4 regions of the Streptomyces sp. NPDC093261 genome follow, and region 3 is predicted to be linked to each of the others. Evidence: riboswitches for the same ligand, from Rfam matches in the RefSeq annotation. Region 3 holds a riboswitch; each other region holds the start of a gene.

Region 1 (7,056 bases), on a different contig from region 3:
GACCTGTTCGATCTCGTCGAGCAGATGGGAGGAGAGGAAGACGGTCGTGCCCTCGGACGCCAGTTCCCTGACGAGGGAGCGGATCTCGCGCATGCCCTGCGGGTCGAGGCCGTTGGTCGGCTCGTCCAGGACGAGGAGGCGGCGGGGCTGGAGCAGGGCGGCCGCGAGCCCCAGGCGCTGTTTCATCCCCAGGGAGTACGCCTTCGCCTTCTTGCCGGCCGCCGCCGTCAGACCCACCCGGTCCAGCGCGGCCTCGATGCGTGCGCGCCGGGTGCGCGGGTCGGCGGTGGGGTCGGCGGAGTCGTAGCGCAGGAGGTTGTCGCGGCCGGAGAGGAATCCGTAGAGCGCCGGGCCCTCGATGAGGGCGCCGACGTGCGGGAGCACGGCGCGCGAGGCGCGGGGCATGGACCGCCCCAGCACGCGCACCGTGCCCGACGTGGGCTCGATCAGGCCCATCAGCATGCGGATGGTGGTGGTCTTGCCCGAGCCGTTGGGCCCGAGGAAGCCGAAGACGCTTCCCGCCGGGACGGTCAGGTCGAGTCCGTCCACGGCGAGCTGCCCGCCGCGGTAGCGCTTGGTGAGGGCGCGGGTGGCGATGACCGGGGCCTGCCGGGCCTCCGGGTCGCCCACCGCCGCCCCGGAGCCCTGCGACTCCCCCTCCGCGGCGGACAGTTCCTCCATGGACTCTCCTGCTCCAGCCATCCGTGCCGTGCGGGGTCTACTTCCCCGCGTCGGCCGCCTTCACCAGCGCGTCCTTGGTGACCGCGCCCGCGTACACCCTGCCGTCGTCGGTGATCAGGGCGTTGACCAGGCGGGTCGAGAAGACCGTGCCCGAGCCGAACTTGCCCTTGACATGGTCGCCCAGGGAGCCCAGGAAGCCGGCGACCGCGCCGTCCTTGGACGCGCCGTCCTTGGACGCGCCGTCCTTGGACTTGGCGTCCGTGGGCAGGCCGCCCTTGCTGCCACTGTCGAGGACGACGATCGTGTTCCAGCCCTCGCCGATGGTTTTGGGCTCGGCGCCGGGTGCCGCCTTCTCGGAGCCCCGCGCCGCCTTCCCGTCGCCGTGCGCCGACTTCTCGGTGCCGTGGGATCGCGCTGCGCCCTCGTCCTTCAGGTCGTCGCCCTGGGTGACCTTCGTGCCCTTGGGCGGGGTGAAGGTGAACGTCGACGCGGCCGGCCTGCTGAACGACACCTGGGTGAAGCCGGCGTCGACGACGGCCGCGCCGCCCGACGCCGGGGTCAGGGTGAACTTCAGCGGGAGCCCGGTCTTCGCGTCGACCGCGATGCTGATGGCGCCGACCGTCGTGCCCGACTGCTTGGGCCGGATGAGCAGCTTGTAGGCGTCCCGGCCCGCGACCTGGGCGGTGCCGTCGACCGTGACCGACGTCGTCTTGCCGGCGGCCTTGAGGGCCTGCTCGGCCAGGTCCTTCGGCGTGGCCGGCACGTCCTCGGGCGCCGCCTTCGCGCCCTTGTGGTCACCCGCGCCGGTCGAGTGGTACGCCTCGTTGGACGCGCTGTCGTAGGCCCACACCTGGTCGCCGTTGCGGATGACGCTGTACTCGGCGGCCTTCTCCAGGAGGGAGACCTTCTGCTTGTCCTGGCCGTCGGCGGCGACCCGCACGGTGTGGGTGCCGGAGGCCAGCTCCAGCAGCTTGGCGCTCGGGTCCGCGGCCGAGCCGCCCTTGCCGCCCGCGCCCTGCGAGAGCGCGCCCGAGGTGAGGCTGTTCTCCAGACCGCCCAGGTTGGGCAGGCCGAGGTCCGTGCTGATCTTCACCGTGCCGGACATCTGCTGGACGTCCGACTTGGCGATCTTCTCGATGAGCTGCTGGGCGCTGATCTTCGGCAGGTCGGGGTCGCCGGATCCCGCGAATGCCGGGACGAGCCCGATGGTCGCGGCCGCCACTCCCACCACCGCGGCCGGGACGACGTACCGTGCGGCGGTGCGCCGCCCGTCGCGTACGTCCTCGGCCTCGCCGGCGTGCGTGCTGCCGTCGGATTCGTACGGTGCCATGTGTGCCTTACCTCCGTCGTCGGCGGCGGCCTACCGTCCGTGCCCTGGCCCACCCCTGTGCCGCCATTCTCACCCGAACTCCTTTGAGGTGGTGTCTCCCATCTGACCAAATCGGCCCGGCGGAAGCGTCAGACCGCGGGCCCAACTCCGCGTAATCCTGGGGTATGACATCGCGGGACGGCGCCTGCCCCGACCCGTAGGGGTTCCACGGGTTCCCACGGTTCTACGGGTTCCACGGGTTCCCACGGTTCTACGGGTTCCACGGGTTCCACAGTTCTGCGGTTCCACAGGGAGGGCGCCGCGCGTTTCCCGCTCAGTGCTGCACGAAGACGTAGTCCGCCCGGTAGGGGACGCCCACGATCGTGCCGGGTGTGCAGGAGCCGGCCGGGGCGATGCCGCCGGCCGTGTTCAGGCGCAGGACCTCGGCGGTGTCCGCGAGCAGGCCGTGGCGCTTGCCGGACGGGGTGGCCAGCAGGTCGAGTTCGGGGATGTTCGTGTCGCCGTTCGGGGTCCTGGACACCACCGCGCCGGTGACGGCGCTGCGGTCGGGGGCGACCCACCGTGGCGTACCGGAGCCGGGTTTCACGAACGAGTGGAGGATGCCGCCGCCGAGCAGGGCCGCGACATCGCGCTGGGCGAAGGCGTAGCCGCCGCCGGTGGTTCGCTTGCACTCGTAGATTTGCCGGCCCGTCACCACGGAGGCCTGGAGGTTGTCCAGGGCGTGGCGGAAGTCGAAGGCCGTGGTGACGTTGTGGAGCCGGCCGCGCACCGCTCCACCGGGGAACGCGGCGGTGTGCAGATTGGCGTAGAAGACTCCGGGGTCGGTCTTGAGCCGGGTGAGCAGCGCGGTGTCCCCGACCTTCACGCTCCCTACCACGGTGTAGCCCTTCACGCCGTTGTCCAGCAGCTTGCCGAAGTCGATCACCACCCCGCCGTTGACGCCCTTCGGGCCCTGGTGGATGTGGAGCATGGTGGGCCGCCCGGTGCCGCGCCAGGTGACGGCGACGGAGACCGTGTCGCCCTCGATCCTGACGAACTCCAGGGCGGCGCCGTCCTTGTCGCCGACGGCGGGGCCTCCGGCGACGGGTACCTCGTCGGCCCCACGGAGGCTCGCGACGAGGGTGGTGCCAGGGGAGCCGCTGCCGGGGCGGGTGGTGCCGTTCCCGGTGGCGACGGTCCCCGCAGTGTGCCCGGCGTGGTCCGCCCCGGTGTGCCCTCCGGTCCGTCCCGCTGCGGCGGCCGGCACGACGACGGCGACGAGCGCTGCCGCCGTGGCCGTGGCGACGCCGGTGAGGAGCGGGGCGGTGCGGCGCTTTGCGAACGTGGCCGTCGTACGCATGATCGTGATTCTCCCCGTTTCACAGCCGACGCCCCCTGCGTCAGCTTTCGGGCAGGAGTACGGAGCCGATCTCGGTACGGACTCAACCCAACTACGTGACACGGCTCACACGAGCGCGTACGAGGAGTGACGGAAAAGCGGCCTCAGCCCGCCCGGTGCACCACCGCGTCGCACAGCTCCATCAGGGCCGCCTTGGCGTCGCACTCCGGCAGCGGGGCCAGGCCCGAGCGGGCGTCCTCCACATAGCGGACCGTGTCGCGGCGCGCCTGCTCCAGGGCCGGGTGAACGCGCAGACGGGCGAGGGCCTCGGAGTGCCGGGCGTCATCCGTGAGGTCGGAATCCAGGAGCTCACACAGGGCGATGTCCTCGGCCAGCCCCATGCGCTCCGCACGCTCACGCAGACGCAGCACCGGGAGCGTGGGGACACCCTCACGCAGGTCCGTTCCGGGCGTTTTCCCGGACTCGCGCGAGTCCGACGCGATGTCCAGGACGTCGTCGGCCAGCTGGAACGCCACGCCCAGCCGCTCGCCGTACTGCGTGAGCACATCCACGACCGTCTCGTCGGCGCCAGACATCATCGCCCCGAAGCGGCACGCCACCGCCACCAGCGAGCCGGTCTTGCCGCCGAGGACGTCGAGGTAGTGCTCCACGGGGTCACGGCCGTCCCGTGGACCCGCCGTCTCCAGGATCTGACCGGTGACCAGGCGCTCGAACGCCTCCGCCTGGATCCGGACCGCCTCCGGACCGAGATCGGCCAGGATGTGTGACGCCCTCGCGAACAGGAAGTCACCCGTGAGGACCGCGACCGAGTTGCCCCAGCGGGTGTTCGCGCTGACCACGCCGCGCCGCACCTCGGCCTCGTCCATCACGTCGTCGTGGTAGAGGGTGGCGAGGTGGGTCAGCTCCACGACCACGGCCGAGGGCACGATCCCGGGCGCGTACGGGTCGCCGAACTGGGCCGCGAGCATCACGAGCAGCGGCCGGAACCGCTTCCCGCCCGCACGCAGCAAGTGCTGCGCGGCCTCCGTGATGAAGGGCACCTCACTCTTGGTGGCCTCGAGCAGCCCTTCCTCGACAGCCGCCAATCCGGCCTGGACATCGGCCTCCAGAGCCTGGTCCCGCACGCTCAGCCCGAACGGCCCGACGACGGTCACGTGGGGTCTCCTGTCTGCTGACGTCTGCTGACGATCACACGGTCGGTCTCAAGGACGGTCACTTGGTCGATGACGTCGCCTGTCGACGTGGCGTATCGAGTTTGTCGATCTGTCGCCGCCATCACTCAAGTCAGCGTATCCGGTCACGTTTCGATCACCACGAGCGCCCACTGTTCCAGGCCGGGCGGTATCGGATCAGGAAGGGCATGTTCTTGATCATTCGATACGAACAGACATTCACTGACATAACAGACAAAGAGCCCTTACGGCTGGGATCAGCCAGGTTGCCCCCTGCCCCACGAGCACCGGACACCCCTTCGCCGCGCCTCACCCATCACCGCCTGGCCACCCAGTGCCACCTTTTCGGCCACCGGACGACTCCCCCTACGACTGCCCGCGCTCACGTTCCGCACGCCCCCCGCACACGCCGCCCGGAGGCTCGTCCCACCCGCCGCCCCACCGGGAGAACTCCCCTCAGGGGCACCGGAGTCCGGGTCGAACGGTCGGCGGCCACCCGCCCCGGGGCCCGGGTCTCACCACGCGACATGTGGCCGTTTTGTCCGAATAGGACCGTTATGCAGGGGAGTGCTGATGACGACCACGGGAACGGAAGTGAAATAGCTCACGTGCGCGACAGGCGAGGCATCGCGGGCGTGTCGCCAACTCACGCTTTGCTAATGGCAACTTGAACCCTTCTCAACAAAATGGATCAACGACCTTATTCCCCCATTTCATGGCCAATCCGGAATGACTGTGACGTGCGGGCTTGTTCCCGACATGTGCTCTCGCATACCTTCCCCTCGATCCGAGCGGAACGCCGAATCCTGCCGCCGCTCGGGAGCCCATCGACCCACGACGGCAGGAGCGGGGGACCCAGGTAAACCGCCGATCCGGACACCACACCGGAACGGCTAGGGGTGAAGTCGCGACCTCGGCGTCGAGGACGCGGCCGGGCACCTCCCCGCCCGAACCCGACAGCTCACCTCGCAGGCGCCGGAGAGGAATGCGACATGTCCGCTTTCGCACTGCCCGCACGCCGTCGGGACCGTGGCTCCAAGGCCACTCGTCTCACCCGTGCCCTCGCAATCGCGGGGGCGGGTGCTGCCCTTCTCGCCCTGCCGGTCATGGGGGCGACCAGCGCCTCCGCCGCGCCCGGCAAGCCGGCGACGGTGACCGCCACCACCATGAAGTCCGTCACGACCCGAGGCACCACCCTCGACAGCTGGATCCGCCAGTCGCTGGAGGTCATGGCCCAGCACGGCATCCCCGGCACGTACAACGGCATCTACCGCAATGTGATGCGCGAGTCGTCCGGCAACCCGAAGGCCATCAACCTGTGGGACTCGAACGCCCGTAAGGGCATCCCCTCCAAGGGCCTGCTCCAGATCATCGACCCCACCTTCGCCGCGTACCACGTGCCCGGCACGTCGTTCGACCCCTACGACCCGGTGGCGAACATCACGGCCGCGTGCAACTACGCCGCCCACCGGTACGGCTCGATCGACAACGTCAACAGCGCGTACTAGAAGGCCTGGCGATCTCCGGGCGGCGTTCCTGACGATCGCCGGCCGGTAGGCCCGGTAGTCGCCGAGTAGGCGTCGTAGCCGACCGGCAGGACGAGCAGGCCTCACAGCCGACCGGCAGGACGAGCAAGCCTCGTAGCCGACTAGTGGGCCTGGCAAGAGCCGACGGACCGTCGGCCGGCGCTGTCGGCCGTCGGCCGGTGGCCACCGAGGAGTCGTTCGAGGACGACGGCGATGCCGTCGTCCTCGTTCGACGTGGTGATCTCGTCCGCCACGGCCTTGAGTTCCGGGTGGGCGTTGGCCATGGCCACCCCGTGCGCGGCCCAGTCGAACATCGGGATGTCATTGGGCATGTCGCCGAAGGCGATGGTCTGGGACGGGCCCAGCCCCAGATGCTCGGCGGCCAGTGCGAGCCCCGTGGCCTTGGTGATGCCGCACGGCTGGAGTTCGACGGTACCGGGCCCGGACATGGTGACCGTCGCAAGCGAACCGACCGCCGCGCGCGCCGCCGCCGCCAACTCGTCGTCCGAGAGGGCGTGATGGCGCAGCAGTACCTTGCTGATCGGCTCGCACCACAGGTCGTCGCGCCGCTTGACCCGTACCGCGGGCAGGGTGGGGTGCGGCATCCGGTAGCCGGGTTCGATGAGCGTGAGCCCGTCCACCCCGTCCTGATCCACGGCCGCGTACACCTGCCCCACCTCCGCCTCGATCTTGCCGAGCGCGGTCTCGGCCAGTTCCCGGTCCAAAGTGACGGAGAACAGCAGCCGGTTCGTGCCGGCGTCGTACACCTGCGCGCCCTGCCCGCACACCGCGAGCCCCGTACTGCCGAGATCGTCGAGCAGCGGCCGCACCCTGGGCGCCGGGCGCCCCGTCACGACGAGGTGCTGTGCGCCTGCCGCCGAGGCCCGCGCCAGCGTGGCCCTTGACCGGTCGGAGAGCGTGTCGTCGTCACGCAACAGCGTTCCGTCCAGGTCAGTGGCGATGAGTGAATATGCGAAGGGTGCGGCCATGATCAGAGAATACGGATGG
Region 2 (7,056 bases), on a different contig from region 3:
GGTTCCCTTCGAGCGGTGACAGACGGCTCGTCGGAAACCCTAAACTAAGGCAAACCTTACTTGGTACGCGGGTCCCCTCTATGACGTCATAAGGCAGCTTTATGCGTCGCCCCGGGGCTGCGGGGTGAGCACGAGCATCGTGGCGTCGTCACGGACGGAGCCGCAGAAGCGCAGAAGATCCTCCCACACTTGCCCGGTCGTCCTGGCGGGCTCGGCGTCGGCGAACTGGGGGAGCCGGTCGATCAGGGGATAGAACGCCCCGGTCGCGTCCCGTGCCTCCCAGATGCCGTCCGAGGCCAGAAAAAGCCGGTCGCCGTGTTCCAGCGGGCAGGTGACCTCGTCGTACGTCCCTCCCTCGGACAGCCCGATCCCGAGGGGCGTTCCGGAGGACACCTCCACCTCGGTGGCCTTGCCGTCGTGGAGCAGCACAGGCGCCGGACTGCCGCAGGCGATGATCCGTACCGTCCGAGCATCCGGGGTGAACTCCAGCAGCACCGCCGTCGCGAACAGCTCCGCGAGCCGGGCGTTCCCGGAGTCCACGAGCAGCCTGCGGTCGAGGCGGGACGCGACCGAGGGCAGATCGGGCTCGTCGAGCACCGCTTCCCGGAAGGCCCCGAGCAGCGAGGAGACGGTCGAGACCGCCGACAGCCCATGCCCCTGCACATCGCCCATGACCGCCCGTACCCCGGTGCAACCCTCGCGCACATCGAAGAAGTCGCCGCCGACCAGCGTCCCGCGCTGGGCCGCCCGGTACAGACCCGTGCACCGGACCGGCCCCACCCGCTCGGGCAGCGGGGGAACGAGCGCGTTCTGGGCCGCCTCGGCGACCGTGCGTTCCATGTTCAGCTGGGCGTCGCGCTGGCTGCGCACATACGACACGAACACGCTCAGCAGCGCGACGAAGCTGATGGTGAGCAGATCCGTGCTCCCCGGCCGGTCCAGATGGAAGACACGGGTGTGCTGCAGCCCGACGACGAGGAGGCCGAGCGCGGCGGTGCCCGCGGGCCCGTAGGACAGGACGGCCAGCGGAGGAATGGCTCCCAGGAGGAAGCCGATGTCCAGCGGCGAGGGTATCGTCAGGCTGACGATCGCCACGGTGATCAGCAGGATCACGGGCAGCACCTTCACCCACCAAGGGGGCGGCGCGCCGCTCAGCCAGCCTCGCTGGTCCCCTTTCCGGTGGGCCCGTGTGACGGCCAGGCTTTTCACATCCCCTACGCTCCTACGCGAAGCCGCCTGCCGCAATGCCGGCGGCTGCCACGGTGATCTGCCCTGATGCGCTGGTGAGTCGGCCGGAACAGCGGCCGGGACGTCACTTCGAGCACGCTCCGCCGCCGGGGCTCGGCGCATGGCCGACGGGGGCCGGGGAACGGGTCCGGCGGCGGGGGCGGGCGGAGGTGCCCGCCCCCGGTGGCGTCACGCGGGCCGCATCACACTGTGGATCGCCGCCTCACCGGCGTACAGGACCGCCTCCTCGCGGATGAAGGCGCCCGGACCCGGGGCGTGGATCATCATGCCGTTTCCGGTGCAGACGCCGACATGGCCGGAGTCCGGGTTGAAGAACACGAGGTCACCGGGCTGGATGTCGGCGAGGGGAACCGCCGTGCCGACCGCCGACTGGTCGCGGGCCGCACGCGGGAGGGTCACCCCGGCGGCCTTCCAGGCGGCCTGCGTGAGACCGGCGGCGTCGTACGACTCGGGTCCGGCCGCGCCCCACAGACACGGCCTGCCGATCTGCGCACGGGCGAAGGTGACCGCCTTCGCGGACTTCGTGTCGTACCCCGGCTCCTGTGTGCCGCCGATACCGAGGGGGAGCCCGGTGCCGGGAAAGGTCTCGGCGGTGGGGAACGGTTCGGTCGTGGTGGGGAACGGTTCGGTGGTGGTGGGGAACGGTTCGGTCGTGGTGGGGAAGGGCTGGGGGGCGGTGGGGAACGCTTCCGTCGTGGGGAGTTGGGGCGCGGCGGGCAAGGGTTCCGTGGTCGGGAACGCCTGACGGGTCACGAGGAACGGGTCGGGCGCGGGAGGCAGTTGAGGGGCCGTCAGCGCGTCCGTCAGCGTGTCCGTGACAAAAGGAGTCGCCGGGACGGTGGCGGAGGGGCCGGCGCCTGGCGAGACCGCCGGAACGTCCAGGCCGAAGGCGGAGGGCTGTTGGCGCCGCCAGGCCTCCTGGACCGTACGGCCGTCCTGCCCCTCCGCCGTGCGCCCGGTGTCCATCGCGTCCGTCGCGGGCGGGGACTCGATCGCCAGGGGAGCCGAAGCCTGCCGCGCGGCGTGCCGGGCCAGCAGGTCACGGGACGCGCCGAGCTTCTGCCGGGTGCGCTCCTTGGCGGTCCTGGGGGTGGACGACCCCGACTCGACGGCGCCCGCGGGCGGGACCTGGGGCATCCCCGGCCGCTTCTGCGGGGCCGCGGGCAGCGCGGCCACGGGGCCGGCGGTCGGCTCCGCCGCGAGACGCGCGGCCGGCTGGGCGACGGTGGCGGTCAGTTCCGCCACGGGACGCGTGGCCGGCCCGGCGGTGAGCTCGCGGACGGGCCGCTCGGCCAGGCCCGGCTCGCGCAGGACGAGGTCGGTCCCCGGAGCACTCGCCGGGCCCGATGACCCGGCCGGGGCCGGACTGTCCGGCATCCTGTCGCGCGGCAGTGCTGCCGGAACGGTCGGGCCCAGCCGCAGGCGCGCCGACTCGAACCACTGCCGGGCCACGTCGTCGACCACGGGATCGGCGCGTCGGCGCTCCTTGTCGAGCACCGGGTTGGCGCGCCTCGGCATCCCCGTCGCCGCCGCGCGGGTCGCGTTGAAGGTTCCGCTGTCGGTCTCCGCCCGGTCGTACAGGCTGTGGATCCGCTGCCGGACCTCGTCGCGGCTCGGCCCGTCGTCCTCGGTGAACCTGCGCATGCCGGGGAGGCCGAAGCCTCCGGGGCCCGGGGTTCGCTCCGGCGCCATGGGGGTCGTACTCCTTCCGTGCTCCGCCTACCGGGTTAGCTGTCGGGTTCGGGCGGACGGATCCGGAAGGTGTGCCCTACGGCCCGTGCCCCTGCGGGCAGTTGGCCGATTCACCCCGTGGTCGGTTGGGTCCCCGGTTCCGGCGGTGGTCAAGGTTCACCGGATTCGGCGGAGGCCGTGCAACCCGGCGAGGTTCGCCGGAGGGAGTCGCTTGGCCTAGCCGTCAACTTAGCCAACTTGTGTGGCTGGCGTGAAGATTGAAGTGCGATATGTCCGATACCAATGTGTGATTTTCGTCTGGACGTTCGCGTGGAGCTTCGGCTTTTCCCGATGCGATCATGGCCCGGTCGTCGTTTTCCGGGCGGAACGGAGCGCGCTCACGTTCGAGCGCTGCATCGGTGGGGCCGGGCGCCCCCGGGCCGGCAGGGCGCCTCACTGACTCCACCGGGACATCGGCGCCTCGTGCGCGCCCTCGCCTCGCATGTCTGATATTCGGTTATTCAGGCGCTTCAGCATGATGAGTCCGGCGCTTCGGCACGGTGAGGCAGAGCGATCAGGAAGGTCATCCCCCATGCGACGCAGGTCCAAGGCGGACGACGCCGACGCCCGGGCGCGCATCGCCGAGCGCCGAGCCCATGCCGACTACACCGGTGGGATCTACGGCTCCCTGCTCGCCGCCTCGGTGGCGGTCGGCGCCGGCACCCACGGCCCGCCGCCGCGGGGGGAGCTGGTGCTGCTGCTGTTGAGCACCGGCGTGGTGTTCTGGATCGCGCATGTGCACGCCCGGCTTTTCGGCGCCCACCTGGCGCAGCCGACCCGGGACCGCCGGACCGTTGTGAACGTGTGCCGTGACGAGTGGCCGATCGTCAAGGCCGCCGTCCCGCCGGCCGCCGCGGTCGCCGTCAGCCCCCTTCTCGGCCTGGATCTGCGGGGCGCGGTCTGGCTGTCGCTGGCCGTGGCCGTGGCCGGGCAGATGGGCTGGTCGGCCGCCGCCGCACGCCATTCCGGCGCCTCCTGGCGCCTCGTGGTCGTCTCCGCCGCGATCAACCTGGTGATCGGTCTGCTCATCATCGTGTTCAAGATCGCTCTGAAGGACTGACGGCATGGGGCGGACCCGTGCGTTCGGCGGCGGGAAGCCTCCCGTGCGGCAGCGGGTGGCGCTCCGGGACGGTTCACCTGCCCCAGGTGAGGTGCGGGGACGCGCAAGGGCGGACGATCTCGGGAGGGGCGCACTTCGCCCGCCCCCAGGCCATCCGCGAGAGAGCCGCTCATGCGCTATGAGATCCGTGTCGACGGGCAGATGTCGGACACGCTGACCCAGGCCTTCCCGGAACTGGACCACGTGACGATATGCGGCCAGACCGTCCTGTTCGGCCCCGTCCTCGACCAGTCGCATGTCTACGAGCTGCTGGCCCGCTTCCAGTCGCTCGGACTGCACGTCATGGAAATGCGCCGACTGCCGGAGTGACGGCGGACCGCGCCCGCTCACCCGTCCCGGGTGAGGTCCGACGCCGGATGCCGTGGGCACCGACCGCAGCGTCGACGAACTCGCCAAGCTCGCCCGGATCCGCGCCCGTGGCGACATCACGGGCGACGAGAGTTCCGCAGGGCGAAGGAGCTGATCCGTGCGGGGCATGCCCCTCGGGGGCCGCCCCACGGCCGCTCCGGCCCCGGCGCCACCCCTGCGGGTACCACCCCTTGGGGCTCTGAGGGCGCCCAGGACCGCCGTACGGCGGACGGAGAGGGCGGGGCCGGAGGGTTGCTCCCGGCCGTTCCCGCCCGCCGATACCGGTCACCGGTCCTGCGGCTGGTTCTGGGGGCGGTGACGGAAGCCGTCGGCGTGGATGATCCGCTGGTACGGGCGGCCGTGGTGGATGGTGGGAGTCCGGTGGAGGGCGATGAGCGCGGCGTCGTCGTCCAGGTGTCCGCCGGTGTGGACGAGGAGGTCACGGCGGATGCGGTGCAGCAGCGTCTCGGGGCTCTCCTCGGTCCACTGGGCCGCGCGCTCCGCCAGCGGATAGAAGCGGCCGGCGGTGTCCCGTGCCTCGATGACGCCGTCGGTGTAGAGCAGGAGGGTGTCGCCGGGCTCGAAGGAGAACACGTCCAGGTGGTAGTCCCCCGGGTGCGCCGAGCCGATCCCCATCGGGGGTGCGGGGTGCACGCTCGGCACGGTGACCGCGTGACCGGGGCTGAGCAGGAGCGGCGGAGGATGCCCGCAGCTGGTCATGCGGGTGATCGGGTCCCCGTCGGGGATCTCCATCAGCAGCGCGGTGGCGAAGCGTTCGCCCAGCTCCTCGGGCGGCTCGAAGTCCGCCAGATAGCGGGTCACGCTCTGCTCCAGCGTGGCGGCCAGATCCGGCAGGGACGACTGCCGGTGGCCCGCCTCACGGAAGGCGCCGAGCAGCAGTGCGGCCTCGCCGATGGCGGAGAGACCCTTGCCGCGTACGTCGCCGATCAGGATGCGCACTCTGGCGTCGGCCCGGGTGGCGGCGTACAGATCGCCACCGATCTGCGCCTCGTCCTCGGCCGCCAGGTACAGGCAGGCCACCCTCAGGGGGCCGATGTTCTCCGGCAGCGGCCACAGCAGGACGTGCTGTGCGGCCTCGGCCACCGACCGGACCTGGGCGAGCTGTTCACGCCGCCGGTCCCGGACGGCGCAGTAGACCACGACTATCACCGACAGCAGGAGGAGGGTGAGGATCTGCACGACGTGGTTGGTGGTGCCCAGTCCGCCGTGCAGGGCGGCGATGACGACCTGCGCCGCCACCGCCAGCGCCCCGATGAGGCCGGTCAGCCGGGGCCCGGCGAAAGAGGGCGTGAGCGCGGGCGCGATCACGAGAGCGGGTCCCAGATGGACGGTCTCGGGAGAGTGGATGTCCACCACCGTGATCGCGATGATGAGCGCGACGGGGAACAGCAGGAGGGCATGGCTCGACTGCCACGACTCCCGCAGCCCGGCGACCGCCCACTGCCGGAAACCCATGCCTACCACCCTGCCTCGCGGACGGGCGCACGGCCACCGGGTGGCCCGTGCCCGTCGGCGGACGGGGGCGTCACAGCCGTAAACAGGTCCTTGCCGGGTACTCGCACGAAGCAAGATCCCAGCGGCCGGCCCCCAGCCGGTCGCAGTCGATCAGCCGACAAGGAGGCGCAGATGAGCACGGTCAAGGAAACGGTCGAGGTCGAAGTCCCCGTCCGCACCGCCTACAACCAGTGGACCCAGTTCGAGCAGTTCCCGAACTTCATGGAGGGCGTCGAGGAGGTCAGGCAGCTCGACGACCGCCACAACCACTGGACCACCAAGATCGGCGGCATCCGGCGGGAGTTCGACACCGAGATCGTCGACCAGCTCCCCGACGAGCGGATCGCCTGGCGTACGACCAGCGGCGACACCCGGCAGAAGGGCATGGTCAGCTTCCAGCGCGTGGACGACACGCACACTCGGGTGGAGCTGGTGATGGACGTCGAACCCGCCGGAGCCGCGGAGCGGACCGCGGACACCCTGGGCGTCATCGACCGGCGCATCAAGGGAGACCTCCGGCGCTTCAAGGAGTTCATCGAAGAGCGCGGCGACGAATCCGGAGCCTGGCGTGGACGCATCCGGCCCGGTGACCCCGGTGCGATCGGCTGAGGCCGTCGCTCGCGGCGTCTCGCCCGCCTCCGGGCGGCCGAGACGCCGCCGCGCGTCGGGGCGACGGGCGCCGTGGTGTGGCCGGTCGGGGCCGGGCCGGGGACGACCGCTCGAGCATGCGGCATGCGGTGCGCGGGTCAAGGACGCAGACCGTCGAAGCTGATCCGCAGGTGGCGCGGGCCGCGCAGCACCGCGTTCTGCCGGTAGGGGGGAGGGTCTTCCAGCAGGCGGGGGTTGTCGAGACGGCGGGCCAGTTCGGACAGGGCGATCTGGGTCTCCAGCCGTGCCAGTGGCGCACCGAAACAGATGTGGATGCCGCTCCCGAAGCCCAGGTGCTGGATGTCCCCGCGGTCGGGGTCGAACCGGTCGGGGTCGCTGAAGCGCTCGGGGTCCCGGTTGCCCGCGGCCAGCACCAGCCAGATCCTCGATCCCCTCGGGATGGTGATCCCGCGTAGCTCGATGTCCGCGATACAGGTCCGCTGCGG
Region 3 (7,056 bases):
CGGCGCCCTTCTCGTCGATGTCGTCGTACTCGGGCACCTTGCCGGGCTCGGCGGCGTCGCGTCGCCACTGTCCGTATCTGACCGCTTCCGCCAGGGCCCGGACGGCGCGCTCGGAGGCGGGATAGGCGGGGATCAGACGGGCGTCCGCCGGCGTCTGAACCGTGGTGGGCGGCCGTTCCGCCGGGCGCGGGAGGTCGGTGCGCTGTGCCTGGGGCGAGGTGCCGGCCGCGGCGGACAAGGCCTCGGCGAGCCCGCCCAGCTCGACGTGGACCACGAGTACCGGCTTCGCGGGGGCAGCCGCGGCGGCCGAGCGGAGGGCCCGCGCGAGCGCGGCGTCCCCGGCCGAGGTCTCCCCCACCGTCGGGATGGCCGTCACCACCACGGCGTCGCACGCGTCGTCGGCGAGCGCCGTGGTGAGCGCCCGGTGGAAGTCCTCGGCCGACGCCGCCGTCGTCAGGTCGAGCGGCGGCAGGGGGCGCAGCCCCTCCGTCAGGCAGGCGTCGTAGGTCAGCAGGCCGAGCGACTCGGAGTTGCCGAGGATCGCCACCCGTGGCCCGGCGGGCAGCGGCTGGCGGGCCAGCAGCAGCCCCGTGTCCACCAGTTCCGTGATCGTGTCCACCCGGATCACCCCGGCCTGCCGCAGCAGCGCGGAGACCGTGGCGTGCGGCAGTCGCGTGGCGCGTACGGCATGGCCCTGAGGGGCGCCTCCGTGCCGCGCGCCCTGCACCACGACAAGGGGCTTGGCGGCCGCCGTGCGCCGTGCGAGCCGGTTGAACTTGCGCGGGCTGCCGATGGTCTCCAGGTACATCAAGGCGACATCGGTGTCCGGGTCTTCGTACCAGTACTGGAGGACGTCGTTGCCCGAGACATCCGCCCGGTTCCCGGAGGAGACGAAGGTCGACACCCCGGTGACCCCGGTCACGCCTCCACCGCGCCGGTGCAGCCGCGAGAGCAGCGCGATGCCGATGGCGCCGGACTGGGCGAACAGCCCTATGCGCCCGGTGCGCGGCATATCGGGCGCGAGGGAGGCGTTGAGCCGGACGTCCGGTGAGGTGTTGATGATCCCGAAGGCGTTGGGTCCGATGATCCGCATGCCGTACGACCGTGCCTGGCGCACCAGCTCGCGCTGACGCTCCCGTCCCTCCGGTCCGATCTCGGCGTATCCCGCGGAGATCACCACAAGCCCCTGCACCCCGTGCTCGCCGCACTCGGCGACGACCTCGGGGACGCGCTCCGCGGGGACGGCGACGACCGCGAGGTCCACCGGCTCGGGGACCTCGCGGACGGAGCGGTGGGCGGGCACCCCGTCGAGTTCCTTCCGGTCCTCCTCGAAGGCCTTGTTCACCGCGTACAGGCGGCCGGTGTACCCGCCGTCCCTGAGATTGCCGAGCACACTGCGGCCCACTCCCCCGGCTGTGCGGCCCGCGCCGATCACGGCCACCGAGCCGGGCGCCAGCAGCCGCTGCACCGACCGTGCCTCGGCCCGCTGCTCCCGCGCCTGTTGCACGGCCAGCGACCGGTCGGTGGGCTTCAGGTCCAGCTCCAGGCGTACGACGCCGTCCTCGAAGCTGCGCTTCTGCCGGTATCCGGCGTCCGTGAACACCTTGATCATCTTGGCGTTGGCGGGCAGCACCTCGGCGGCGAACCGGCGGATGCCGCGCTCCCTGGCGACCGCCGCGATGTGCTCGAGGAGGGCCGAGGCGACCCCGCGTCCCTGGTGCGCGTCCTGCACGAGAAAGGCGACCTCGGCCTCGTCGGCGGGCGAGGAGGCGGGCATGCCGTCGGTGCCGATGCGGTCGTAGCGTACGGTGGCGATGAACTCGCCGCCGATCGTGGCCGCGAGTCCCACCCTGTCCACAAAGTCGTGGTGCGTGAAGCGGTGGACGTCCCTGGCGGACAGACGAGGGTACGGCGCGAAGAAGCGGTAGTACTTCGACTCGGCGGAGACCTGCTCGTAGAAGCTGACGAGGCGCTCGGCGTCATCAACGGTGATGGGTCTGATGCGTGCGGTGCCCCCGTCGCGCAGCACCACGTCGGCCTCCCAGTGGGCGGGGTACTCGTGCCGGTCCGACGCGGTCTGCATGGGCCCCAGAGTACGGCTCGCGTCCGACAACGGTGCGAGGCAGGCTGGGGGCACGTGCGCGGGCCGTCCCAGCATGCGGACCGCCCGGGGAAGGGGCTTCCGTCCGGTCCGGGAACCCTTCACCATATGGAAAACTGGTCTAGACAACCCTGAACACCTGAAGGGCAGCAACACATGGCTGAGCGCCGCGTCAACGTCGGCTGGGCCGAGGGCCTCCACGCCCGCCCCGCCTCCATCTTCGTCCGGGCAGCCACGGCTTCCGGGGTCCCCGTGACCATCGCCAAGGCCGGCGGCAACCCGGTCAACGCCGCGTCCATGCTGGCGGTTCTCGGCCTGGGCGCCCAGGGCGGCGAAGAGGTCGTCCTGGCCTCCGACGCGGAGGGTGCGGACGCCGCGCTGGACCGCCTGGCCAAGCTGGTCGCCGAGGGCCTCGAGGAGCTTCCCGAGACCGTCTGACCCTTCGGAGAGAACCGGTCACGAAAGCCGCGTCGCCTCGGGCGGACGCGGCTTTCGCCGTCTTCGGGCAGCGGACGCGGTGGGCTTCGCGGTCGCGAGGACGGCGCCTTGACAGGGCGCGCGCGGGGAAATGCGGCGCGCTCGCGAGAATTACGCGTGGCGCACGGAAATCACGTACGCCGAATTTACGGGGCACACGGCAACCAGCGCAGCCGAAATGCGCTTCGCGGAATATCCCTCTTTGTATACGGCGCCTGTGTTAATGCCGGGACCCCGACACGTTTACGGCATGTTGCGAAGTCCTCACACGGTCACCGCGGTCGCCCGCGCCGGGGAAACGCAGCCGGTGCGCGGCGGTCGCGCGTTCGGTGTGCAGCGCCGTGATGGCGCGCGCCCGCTCGCTGTCGCCGCGCGCGACGGCGTCCACGATGCCGCCGTGCTCGGCCCAGGACTCCATGGGGTTGGCCGGCGCCTCGACCGCGTACATCCAGGCGATCTTGTGGCGCAGCTGGCCGAGCGTCGAGGTGAGCGCGGGGCTCCCGCAGGCCTGCGCCAGGGTCTCGTGGAACCAGCCTCCCAGCGAGCGCAGATCCTCGCTCGGGCCCCTTCTTGCGCGCTCCTGGCCCAGTCTGACCAGGCCACGCAGCACCTTGAGATGGGCCTCGGTACGGCGCTGCGCCGCGCGGGCGGCCCCCAGCGGCTCCAGCAGCATCCGCATCTCCAGGAGGTCGGCGGCCTCCTGCTCGGTGGGTTCCGCGACACACGCGCCCGCGTGTCTGCGGGTGACGACGAAGCCCTCGGCCTCCAGGGTGCGTAGGGCCTCGCGGACAGGGACGCGGGAGACGCCGTAGCGGCGGGCGAGCAGTTCCTCGGTGAGCCGGCCGCCGCGCTCGTAGACACCCGCGACGATGTCATCACGGATCGCCGTGCATACCGAGTGCGCCGGAATACGCATGACCGACCACCGCCTTAATCCCCGGGAAACGTCGCCGGTTGACATGTGTCCAGCCGACTCTATTGCAGCGGGGCGGAATTTCCGACGGCAGACCGGAATCCATGGATATTTTTTGGCAGACAGCAGTTCGAAACGACGACGGCCCCGGCGGACGGGGCCGTCTCACGTCCGGCCGCCGTACGGCGGCCGCGGTCAGACGTTCACGCCGTGCGACCTGAGATAGGCGACCGGGTCCATGTCCGAGCCGTACTCCTGGGTCGTGCGCGCCTCGAAGTGGAGGTGCGGCCCGGTCGTGTTGCCCGTGGCCCCGGAGAGGCCGATCTGCTGACCGGGGGCGACACGCCGGCCCACGGAGACACCGATGGACGACAGATGGCCGTACTGCGTGTAGGTGCCGTCGTTCATCCTGATGACGATCTGGTTGCCGTACGCGCCGCCCCAGCCGGTCTCCACGATGGTGCCCGCGCCGACCGCGTGGACGGGCGTGCCCGTGGCGGCGTGGAAGTCGATGCCGGTGTGGGCGCCGGAGGACCACAGTGAGCCGCCGGTCTTGTAGCCGGTGGAGACGAACGAGTGGTAGATCGGCGGCACGAAGGCGTTCAGGCGCTCACGCTCGGCGTCGCGCGCCGCGCGCTCCTTGGCCTCGCGCGCCTCACGGGCCTTCTCCGCCGCCTGCCGGCGCGCGGCCTCCGCGGCCTGCTTCTGCTCGGCGGCCTGCTTCTGTGCGGCGGCCTGGGCGTCGATCTTCTCGGCGACCGAGTCGCCGAGGGTGACGGCCTGGATGAGTCCGGTCTCCTCGACCGGGTGCCCGGCGGCGAAGGCCGGGGCGGCCAGGGCGCCGATGGCGCCGGTGGTGGTGAGCGCCGCGACGCCCACCGCGTTCGTGGCCGTACGCCGCATACGGCTCGGACGGCGGTGCTTCCCGGTGGCGCAGGTGAACGCCATGAAGTGGCTGGTCCTTTCCTTCCCTCTCGCCTACCGGGTTAGCTGACGGGTTCGGAGCAGGAAGGTCTCCTACGGGCTGACGCCCGATTCACCCCAGGGACTGCGTAAGCCCCCTCGCCGCGAAGGCGCGAGGGCAGGGTGGGTCCCCGGCTCCCCTGGCTCGCGCCGTACGGGGACTCGGCGATGACTGTCCGGTGCCGCGGGTGCGGCGCACTGCCTGACGGACAGCCCGACAGACGCTAGAAGGGCCCTCTTTCCCTCGGCAAACCGAGCAGGGGGTTTGTAGCGCATCCCACAGGGCGGAGAAGCAGCCTCCAAGGCAATACGGACAAACCGCGTGAGGGGCCCTGGTGACGGAAGATGTCACCAGGGCCCCTTCGCGACCTCGCCGTTCCGGACGCGTACGAGGAGTCTCTACTCGGCCCGTACGACGTGCACTTCGCCGATGCCGAGCGCCGTGACGGGCTCCTCGATCTGTGCGGCGTCACCGACCAGGACGGTCACCAGACGGTCCACGGGGAAGGCGTTCACGACGGCGGCCGTGGCCTCGACCGTGCCCGTCTCGGCCAGCTTCTGATAGAGCGTCGCCTGGTAGTCGTCCGGCAGATGCTGCTCGACCTGGTCGGCGAGCGTGCTCGCGACGGCCGCCGCCGTCTCGTACTTGAGCGGCGCCACGCCCACCAGGTTCTGCACGGCGACGTCACGCTCGGCATCGGTCAGTCCCTCGGCGGCGAGGGTGCGCAGCACCTTCCAGAGGTCGTCGAGCGCCGGCCCGGTGTTCGGCGTGTCGACGGAGCCGCTGATGGCCAGCATCGCGGCGCCGGTGCCGTCGGGCGCGGAGCGCAGCACCTGGCCGAACGCCCGCACACCATAGGTGTAGCCCTTCTCCTCCCGCAGGACGCGGTCCAGGCGGGAGGTGAGGGTGCCGCCGAGGCAGTAGGTGCCGAGCACCTGTGCGGGCCACACCCGGTCGTGGCGGTCCGCGCCGATGCGGCCGATGAGCAGCTGCGTCTGGACGGCCCCGGGGCGGTCCACGATGATCACCCGGCCGGTGTCGTCGGCAGTGACCGGCGGCACGGGGCGCGGCTTGGCGGGCTTCCCCGTCCAGGCGCCGAGCGTGTCGCCGAGGAGCGCGTCGAGGTCGACGCCGTGCAGGTCGCCGACCACGACCACGGAGGCCGTCGAGGGCCGTACATGGCGCTCGTAGAAGGCGCGGACGGCGGCGGCGTCGATGTGCGCGACCGTCTCCTCGGTGCCCTGACGCGGGCGCGACATCCGCGAGGTTGCCGGGAACAGCTCCTTGGAGAGTTCCTTGGCCGCGCGGCGGGCCGGGTTGGCCATCTCGTGCGGGATCTCGTCGAGGCGGTTGCGCACCAGGCGCTCGACCTCGCTGACGTCGAACGCCGGTGACCTCAGGGCGTCGGCGAGCAGCCCGAGCGCCTTCGGGAGGCGGGAGACGGGCACTTCGAGGGACAGGCGCACACCGGGGTGGTCGGCGTGGGTGTCCAGGGTGGCGCCGCAGCGCTCCAGCTCGGCGGCGAACTCCTCGGCGGAGTGCTTGTCGGTGCCCTCGGAGAAGGCGCGCGCCATGATCGTGGCGACGCCGTCGAGGCCGGCCGGCTCGGCGTCCAGGGGCGCGTCGAGGAGCACCTCGACGGCGACGACCTGCTGGCCGGGGCGGTGGCAGCGCAGCACCGTCAGGCCGTTGTCCAGGGCGCCGCGCTCGGGTGCCGGGAACGCCCAGGGCCGGGCCGTCCCGGCCTGGGGCCGCGGGTGGAAGTCCATGGTCGCGAGCTCGGTCACTTCGCCGCCTCCTCGTCGTCGCTGGTGCCTTCGGCGGTGGTGGTCCCGGCGGCTTCCGGGGGCTCGGCCGCGACCGGCTCGTACACGAGCACCGCGCGGTTGTCGGGACGCAGGCGGGCCTTGGCGATCTCCTGCACCTCCTCGGCGGTGACGTCGAGCACCCGCCGCACGGCGGTCAGGGCGAGCTGCGGGTCGCCGAACAGCACGGCGTACCGGCACAGTTCGTCGGCGCGGCCGGCGACCGTGCCGAGCCGGTCCAGCCATTCGCGCTCCAACTGGGCCTGGGCGCGCTCCATTTCCTCGGCCGTGGGGCCCTCCTCGGCCAACCGGGCGAGCTCCTCGTCGATGGCGGACTCGATGACGGGCACCTCGACGTCGCCGGAGGCCTTGACGTCCAGCCAGCCAAGAGAGGGTGCCCCGGCGAGCCGGAGGAGACCGAAGCCGGCGGCGACGGCGGTGCGGTCCCGCCGTACGAGCCGGTTGTAGAGACGGGAGGACTCGCCGCCGCCGAGGATGGTGAGGGCCAGATCCGCCGCGTCGCACGCGCGCGTGCCGTCGTGCGGCAGCCGGTAGGCGGCCATGAGGGCGCGCGCCGGGACCTCGTCCTCGACGACCTCGCGCAGCTGCTCGCCGATGACGTCGGGCAGCGATCCGTCGCGCGGCGTGGGCTTGCCGTCGTGGGCCGGGATGGACCCGAAGTACTTCTCGACCCAGGCGAGGGTCTGCTGCGGGTCGATGTCGCCGACGACGGAGAGGACGGCGTTGTTGGGCGCGTAGTACGTGCGGAAGAAGGCGCGCGCGTCCTCCAGGGTGG
Region 4 (7,056 bases), on a different contig from region 3:
GGCATGCGGATCGTGCCGTTCCGGGGCGAGTACTACACGCTGGCCCGGCCCGAGCTGGTGCGGGGACTGGTGTACCCGGTGCCGGACCCGGCGTTCCCGTTCCTCGGGGTGCATCTGACACGGGGCATCGACGGAGAGGTCCACATCGGACCGAACGCCGTACCGGCGCTGGCCCGCGAGGGATACGGCTGGGGAGTCGTACGGCCACGGGAGCTGGGCACGACGGTGGCGTGGCCCGGGTCGTGGCGGATAGCCCGGCGGCACTGGCGGTACGGGGCGGGCGAGCTGCGGCGGTCGGTGTCGAAGGGGGCGTTCGCCCGGACGGTGCGCAGGCTGCTGCCGGCGGTCCGGGCGGACGACCTGGTCCGGGCCCCGGCGGGGGTGCGGGCGCAGGCCGTGCTGCGGGACGGGACGCTGGTGGACGACTTTCTGATCCGGGAGGGGGCACGGGCGGTGCATGTGCTGAACGCACCGTCCCCCGCGGCCACCGCCTCACTGCCGATCGGACGGGAGGTCGCGCGCCGGGTCCTGGCGGTGCTGGACCGGGATTGAGGCCACCGGGCACGACAGCCTGCCGTCGCCTTCTCCCTGAACGAGCGGATCCGCTCCTGAACGAGCAGCCCACGAGCCGACGCCCCGCCGCCCGGGCCGGACCCGCCCGCCATCGCCCCGATCGGGTCGGACCCACCACCGCGGCCCGCCGCCCCTGATCAGACCAGACCTGCCGCCTCCGCGCCCTCCCCCATCGGGCCAGGCAGGCCGCCGTCCCTCTACACAGGCAGACCTCGCCCCCCACCGCACCGGACCGACCGCCTGAACCGCCCGCGCCCGCCCCCCTCAGGCCGGACCGCCCGCCATCGTCCTCCCCCTTAAAATTGATGCCACTGTGTCTGACTCTCTCAATTTCGCCCCCGAAGACCCCGAAGCCCCCGAGGCCGCCCCCGGTGGTCGGCCGCCGCGTACCGTCGGGGCCTCGCCGGACCGCAGCCGGGCCAAGGGGGAGCCCCGGTTTCCCGGGGGGCCGAAGGCCGATCCCGCCGGGTCGCACTTCGAGCGGCGGATCCGGAGCTTCCAGCCGCGGCGCAGCCGGGTGACGGCCGGGCAGGCGGACGCCCTGAAGCGGCTGTGGCCCCAGTGGGGCCTGGACATCGACGGGCAGCGGACCGTGGATCCGGGCGAGCTGTTCGGGAACACGCACCCCGTGGTGCTGGAGATCGGCTTCGGCATGGGCGAGGCCACCGCCCGTATGGCCACCGAGGACCCGGGCACCAACATCCTCGCCGTCGACGTGCACACCCCAGGCCAGGGCAATCTGCTGGGTCTCGCCGAGCGGAACCACCTGACCAACATCCGGGTCGCGAACGGCGACGCGATCATCCTGCTCCGCGAGATGCTCCCGCCCGACTCGCTCGACGGGCTGCGCGTCTACTTCCCCGACCCCTGGCCCAAGAAGCGTCACCACAAGCGGCGGCTGATCCAGCCCGAGTTCCTCACGCTCGCCGCCGCCCGCCTCAAGCCGGGTGCGCTGGTGCACTGCGCGACGGACTGGGAGCCGTACGCCGAGCAGATGCTCGAGGTGCTCACCGCGCACCCCGCGTTCGAGAACACCCAGCCCGACGGCGGTTACGCGCCCCGTCCCGCGTTCCGGCCGCTGACCCGTTTCGAGGGCCAGGGGCTGGACAAGGGTCATATCGTGAACGACCTGCTGTTCCGGCGCGTACAGCACCGGGACCAGTCCTCCGCCGGCGACTGAGCGCCCCGCGGGCCCTCCGGGCACCGTCGCGTGCGGCGCCCCTGTCTCGTTAGGGTCGATTCCGTGGCCACCTGTCCCCCGTATCCGACGCGCCCCGACAGCAACGCGGGCGAGGGCCGGCACCCGCACTGGTGGCAGCGCCGGTGGGTGCGCTACGGAGCGCCGGCCATGCTCCTGGCGCTCTCCGGCCTCGTCATCCTCGCTCTCGTGCGGCAGCAGACGGGCACCGAGGGATTCCTCGTCGGACTGGGACTCGCGGTGCTGCCGGTGCCGCTGCTGGTCGCCGCGTTCCGCTGGCTGGACCGGGTGGAACCCGGGCCCTGGCGAAACATGATCTTCGCCTTCGCCTGGGGGGCGTGCGCGGCCGCGCTCATCGCGATCGTCGCGAACAGCTTCGCGACCCGGTGGATAGCCACCGCGACCGCCGACCCGAACAGCGCCGACACCCTCGGCGCGACCCTCATAGCGCCGATCGTCGAGGAGTCCGCAAAGGCGGCGGCCGTGCTGCTGGTCTTCCTCTTCCGCAGACGGGACTTCACCGGGATCGTGGACGGGGTGGTGATCGCCGGGGTCACCGCGACCGGCTTCGCCTTCACCGAGAACATCCTCTATCTGGGCACGGCCTTCGGCACGGACCAGCTCAGCGGCGGACGGGGTCTCGCGTCCGTGACGGCCGCGACCTTCTTCGTCCGTGTGGTGATGTCGCCCTTCGCGCATCCGCTGTTCACCGTGCTCACCGGGATCGGTTTCGGTATCGCGGCGCTGACGGCGGAGCGCCGCCGGGCCCGCCGCGTTCTGATGCCGCTGGGCGGGCTGCTGCTCGCCATGGGCATGCACTCGATGTGGAACGGATCCTCGTCGTTCGGCGAGTACGGGTTCTTCGCGGTGTACGCGTCCTTGATGGCGCCCGCGTTCGCGCTGCTGACCTGGCTGGTCATCTGGACGCGGCAGCGCGAGCTGAGGACGGTGCGGGAGGAGCTGCCGGCCTACGCGGCCACCGGGTGGCTGACGCCGGCGGAACCGTTCGTCCTCGGCTCCATGCGGGCGCGGCGACTGGCCCGGCAGTACGCGCGGCAGCACTTCGGGAAGGCGGCGGCGCGCTCGGTCGCGGAGTACGAGGCGTACGCGACGTCGCTGGCGTTCCTGCGGCACCGGGGGCGCCGCGGCCGGGCGGGAGCCGACTTCGTCGTACGGGAGAGGGAGCTGCTCTCGGCGCTGTGGGCGCGGCGTGCGGTGGCTCGGCCGGCGCTGGCGCACGCGGCGCGCACGACGGCGCCGATGCCTTCGCCGGTCTGGTCCGACCACGGGCATGGCTATGGATACGGCTACGGATACGGCTACGGATACGGCTACGGACACGTACCGTGGTACCCGGCGCCGCGATACGGGCCGACGACATCGTCGTATTCCGCGTACAACCCCTATCGGCCGTAGGGGCGCGGGGCTGTCCCCGGGCAGGGACAGCCCTCCGGACAGCGCGCTTACGCCGAGGCCTCCGTCAGCCTGGCCAGGTCCTCCTCCGTCAGGGTCAGGTCCGCCACAGCCAGCAGCGCGGGCAGCTGTTCCACCGTGCGGGCGGAGGCGATCGGGGCCGCGACCGTCGGCTGGGCCGCGAGCCAGGCCAGGGCCACCGTCGGGATCTGTGCGCCGCGTGCCTGCGCGACCTCCTCGAGGGCCTCGAGCACGCGTCGGCCTCGCTCGGTTTCCAGGTACTTGCCCGCACCCTGCGCCCGCGCCGAGTCCACGGTGGTGCCCGGCCGGTACTTGCCGGTCAGGAAGCCGGCGGCGAGGGCGTAGTAGGGAACGGCCGCCAGGCCCGCGCGGGCCGCGACGTCCTGGAGCGGACCCTCGTAGGTGTCGCGTGAGACCAGGTTGTAGTGCGGCTGGAGCGCCGTGTACCGGGCCAGGTTCTCGCGGTCGGAGAAGTCGAGGGATTCCTGGAGGCGCTCGGCGGAGATGTTGGAGGCGCCGATGGCACGCACCTTGCCCGCCTTCACCAGGTCGTCGAGCGCGCCGATGATCTCCTCCACCGGCACCTCCGGCTGGTCGAAGTGCGTGTAGTAGAGGTCGATGTAGTCGGTGCCCAGGCGGCGCAGCGACGCGTCGGCCGCGGCCTTGACGGTGGCGGCCCTCAGCCCCTTGTACTCGGGGTGCTGGCTGACCTTGGTCGCGATGATCATGTCGGAGCGGTTGCCGCGCGCCGCGACCCACTTGCCGATGACGGCCTCGGACTCGCCGCCCTTGTTGCCGGGGACCCACGCCGAGTAGGCGTCCGCCGTGTCGACGAAGTTGCCGCCGGCCGCCGCGTAGGCGTCGAGCACGGCGAAGGACTGCGCCTCGTCGGCGGTCCAGCCGAAGACGTTGCCGCCGAGGGAGAGGGGGAAGACCTCGAGGTCAGAGAAGCCGAGCTTGCGAAGAGAAGTCATGCCCTACTTCAGCGCTCACTCCGGAAGCCCTTATTCCGGCCGGGGGCGGTTCCACCCGGACGGCGTCATACACCGAACCGGCAGCCCCGGCGTCGGGGGTTGTCGCCAGGACCGCCGGGGTCCAGGACAGGACCGCCGGGGTCCAGGGGTGATACACGCCGGGGAGAAGGGCGCGGATGTCAGGGGTTGAGGCCCTTGCTCTGCAGCCACGCCATCGGGTCGATCGCGCTGCCGCCGTTCGGGTGGACCTCCAGGTGCAGATGCGGCCCGGTGACGTTGCCGGTCGCTCCCACACGGCCGATGACATCGCCCGTGGACACCCTCTGGCCGACGGTGACGCTGATCGACGACTGGTGGCAGAACCACAGCTCGGTGCCGTCGTCGAGGGTGAGAACCGTGCGATAGCCGTACGACCCCGCCCAGCCCGCCTGGGTGATGGTGCCGCTGTGGATGGCCTTGATGAGCGTGCCCGTGGGGGCGGCGAAGTCGAGGCCGGTGTGGTAGCCGGAGGACCACATGGCGCCGGCGTCACCGAAGCGCGAGGTCAGGGTGTAGGAGGAGGTGGGCAGCGTGAACTGCTTGGCCAGTTCCGCCAGCCGAGCGGCCTCGGCCTTCTTCTTGGCCTCCGCCTCCGCGGCCTTCTTGTCGGCGGCGGCCTTGGCACGAGCGGCGTCCTGAGCCTTGGCCGCCGCTGCGGCGGCCTTCTTCGCGGCCGCGTCCTCGGCGGCCCGAGCGGCCGTCGCGGCGATCCGGTCCTGCTGGGACTCGGCCTGCTGCATGATCCGGGCGCGCAGCGCCTCGCCCGCGTCCTTGCTGCCCGCGGCGGCGTCGGCGGTGCTGACACCGGCGGTGCTCAGGGCGGTGGCGGAGCCCTTGGGGGCGCCGGTGTCCACGCCGATGAGCGCCTTGGCCGAGTCGGTGACGGAGGAGAGGTCGGGGAGGGATATGGACACCGGGGGCTTGCCGGTCTGCGCGGTGGCCATGCCGCCCGCGCCGACCGCGGCCATCACGCCGACGCCCAGAACCGTGGAGCTGCGGGCGAGTCCGCCGCCGCGCTGCTTGCTGACGCGGTGCCGACCGCGGACGGGGCGGACGGAATCCTCCGTGGGATTCCACTCCTCCCAGGGGCCCTCGTCGGGGCGGGACGCAAAACCGATGGTCTGCGTGCCGGTCGGGGCGAACGAGGTGCTCTCGGCAGGCCGGTTGGACGCCACGTGGGCGCACTCCTTTCCTTCCGTTTCGCCTACCGGGTTAGCTGACGGGTTCGGAGGGGAAGGTCTCCTACGCGCGTATACCGGCCGTTGCGACACGGCGGCATCCGCCCGATTCACCCCAAGATGGTGGTTCCCCGGTTCCCTTGCGAGATTCGGCACACGCGCACGGAGCCGCCTCGGGTGACGGCTGGGACGACCGCGCTGCGTTATCGAACGTTAATAGACGCGGGGCTCGGATTCCAAGCCGTTCGGACAGATCCTTAGCGCCGCCTGGCCAGGACTTTCGCGACAGGAACGGTGAAAATCGGGCGAGTTGACCGCACCTCACCCGTCCCACCTGTTGTGACGGTGTGTCAGTTGTTATGCGGAGGGGCACCACTCACTCACGCCCCGTGACAACGTCCGGGCGTTCGGCGGCCCTTGGCTCCCCGCCGGGTTCAGGAGTGCTCGGACCGGCGCACGGCCAGCAGCGCCATGTCGTCCGTGGCCTGGCCGCCGGTGTGGCGGGCGACGTCCTCCGTGACGGCGGCCAGCACGGCACCGGGAGTGGCGGGGAACCGTCCGGCGAGGCGGCCGGCCGGGTCGTAGAACTCGCCGCGCGCGTTCCGGGCCTCCGAGACGCCGTCCGTGAAGAAGAGCAGCGTCGAACCGGACGGGAAGCCCCACTCCTCCGCGCGGTCGGGCCGCACGGCGAGGTCGCCCATGCCGAGCGGCAGCGCCGGCTCGCGGGCCTCCAGCTCGCGCAGGGTGCCGTCGGGGAGCAGGAGCAGGGGGGCCGGGTGGCCCCGGTTGACGATCCGGACGACTCCTCGCTTGTGCGAAATCCCCGCGTCCCCCCGCGGGTCCTCCCCGTCCTCGTGCGGGATCTCCGCGAGGACCGCGGTGGTGAACTCCTCGTGGGCGTCGGGGCCGTCCCGGCGGATGCCCTCGCGGGACAGCGCCCGCTCCAGGCGCCGGGCGACGGCCTCCAGCGTCGCCTCCTGCTCGGCGGCCTCCCGGAAGGCGCCGATCACGACCGCGACGGCGGCCACGGCACCCGTGCCCTTGCCCCGTACGTCCCCGACCACGAGCCGTACACCGTGCGGGGAGTCCTGAACCGCGTACAGGTCACCGCCGATGTAGGCGTCGGCCTGCGCCGCCTCGTACCGGGCGGCGATCCGGAGCCCCCCGATCCGCGCGGGGGGCTCGGGCAGTACGGCGCGCTGCGCGGCCTCGGCGATCCGGCGGGCGGAGGCGAGGCGTGCGTCGTTGCGGCGTACGAGCACATTGATCAGGACGGCCGGAACGGCGGCAGCGGCGGTGGTGACCGCCTCCGAGGCCGCGCCGGAGGACCCTGGTGCGCCGAGTCCCAGGTGCACGGCCAGGACGGCGGCGAGGGCCGCGGCGCCGGTGCCGACGGTGCCGCGCAGCGAGTGCAGGGGCGCGGCGACGAGCGGGGCGGCGGTGAAGAGCGGCACGCCGGGGAAGACGGACGGGGTCAGCCGGCCGCAGCAGACGCCGAGACCGATGAGCAGCGCGGGCAGGGCCCGCAGGAAGGCCCGCGCGTACGAACTCCGCCGGCTCTCCACCGGGCCCGGCTCCGGGGGCCGAATCCCCTCGGATCGTTCGTGAGGTCGTTCCGGGGGCCGGCCGCCGTCCTCCGGAAGAGGGGTGGCCGCCGGGC

The links. A riboswitch is a leader RNA that binds a small molecule or an ion and turns the genes downstream of it on or off. The one in region 3 is predicted to bind cyclic di-AMP.
Region 1: another riboswitch for cyclic di-AMP. It lies ahead of ACIP94_RS06815 (transglycosylase SLT domain-containing protein); the one in region 3 lies ahead of ACIP94_RS13425 (M23 family metallopeptidase).
Region 2: another riboswitch for cyclic di-AMP. It lies ahead of ACIP94_RS24340 (NlpC/P60 family protein); the one in region 3 lies ahead of ACIP94_RS13425 (M23 family metallopeptidase).
Region 4: another riboswitch for cyclic di-AMP. It lies ahead of ACIP94_RS32785 (M23 family metallopeptidase); the one in region 3 lies ahead of ACIP94_RS13425 (M23 family metallopeptidase).

The regions. Positions count from the first base shown of each region.
Region 1 covers NZ_JBIVNO010000002.1:97,942-104,997, reverse strand. Annotated here, with positions in the region: gene ACIP94_RS06835 (ABC transporter ATP-binding protein) at 1-681, opposite strand, end outside; gene ACIP94_RS06830 (outer membrane lipoprotein carrier protein LolA) at 719-2,011, opposite strand; gene ACIP94_RS06825 (CHRD domain-containing protein) at 2,325-3,350, opposite strand; gene ACIP94_RS06820 (polyprenyl synthetase family protein) at 3,494-4,504, opposite strand; cyclic di-AMP (ydaO/yuaA leader) riboswitch at 5,310-5,510, shown strand; gene ACIP94_RS06815 (transglycosylase SLT domain-containing protein) at 5,515-6,030, shown strand; gene ACIP94_RS06810 (HAD family hydrolase) at 6,171-7,037, opposite strand.
Region 2 covers NZ_JBIVNO010000012.1:86,093-93,148, forward strand. Annotated here, with positions in the region: gene ACIP94_RS24335 (PP2C family protein-serine/threonine phosphatase) at 100-1,209, opposite strand; gene ACIP94_RS24340 (NlpC/P60 family protein) at 1,417-2,940, opposite strand; cyclic di-AMP (ydaO/yuaA leader) riboswitch at 2,949-3,121, opposite strand; gene ACIP94_RS24345 (hypothetical protein) at 3,512-4,039, shown strand; gene ACIP94_RS24350 (hypothetical protein) at 4,211-4,408, shown strand; gene ACIP94_RS24355 (PP2C family protein-serine/threonine phosphatase) at 4,733-5,923, opposite strand; gene ACIP94_RS24360 (SRPBCC family protein) at 6,095-6,571, shown strand; gene ACIP94_RS24365 (cytochrome P450) at 6,709-7,056, opposite strand, start outside.
Region 3 covers NZ_JBIVNO010000004.1:404,844-411,899, forward strand. Annotated here, with positions in the region: gene ACIP94_RS13410 (GNAT family N-acetyltransferase) at 1-2,083, opposite strand, end outside; gene ACIP94_RS13415 (HPr family phosphocarrier protein) at 2,258-2,539, shown strand; gene ACIP94_RS13420 (GntR family transcriptional regulator) at 2,799-3,494, opposite strand; gene ACIP94_RS13425 (M23 family metallopeptidase) at 3,687-4,439, opposite strand; cyclic di-AMP (ydaO/yuaA leader) riboswitch at 4,452-4,632, opposite strand; gene ACIP94_RS13430 (M16 family metallopeptidase) at 4,854-6,242, opposite strand; gene ACIP94_RS13435 (M16 family metallopeptidase) at 6,239-7,056, opposite strand, start outside.
Region 4 covers NZ_JBIVNO010000023.1:12,112-19,167, forward strand. Annotated here, with positions in the region: gene lhgO (L-2-hydroxyglutarate oxidase) at 1-552, shown strand, start outside; gene trmB (tRNA (guanosine(46)-N7)-methyltransferase TrmB) at 887-1,753, shown strand; gene ACIP94_RS32775 (PrsW family intramembrane metalloprotease) at 1,817-3,187, shown strand; gene ACIP94_RS32780 (aldo/keto reductase) at 3,235-4,179, opposite strand; gene ACIP94_RS32785 (M23 family metallopeptidase) at 4,359-5,393, opposite strand; cyclic di-AMP (ydaO/yuaA leader) riboswitch at 5,405-5,561, opposite strand; gene ACIP94_RS32790 (PP2C family protein-serine/threonine phosphatase) at 5,831-6,961, opposite strand.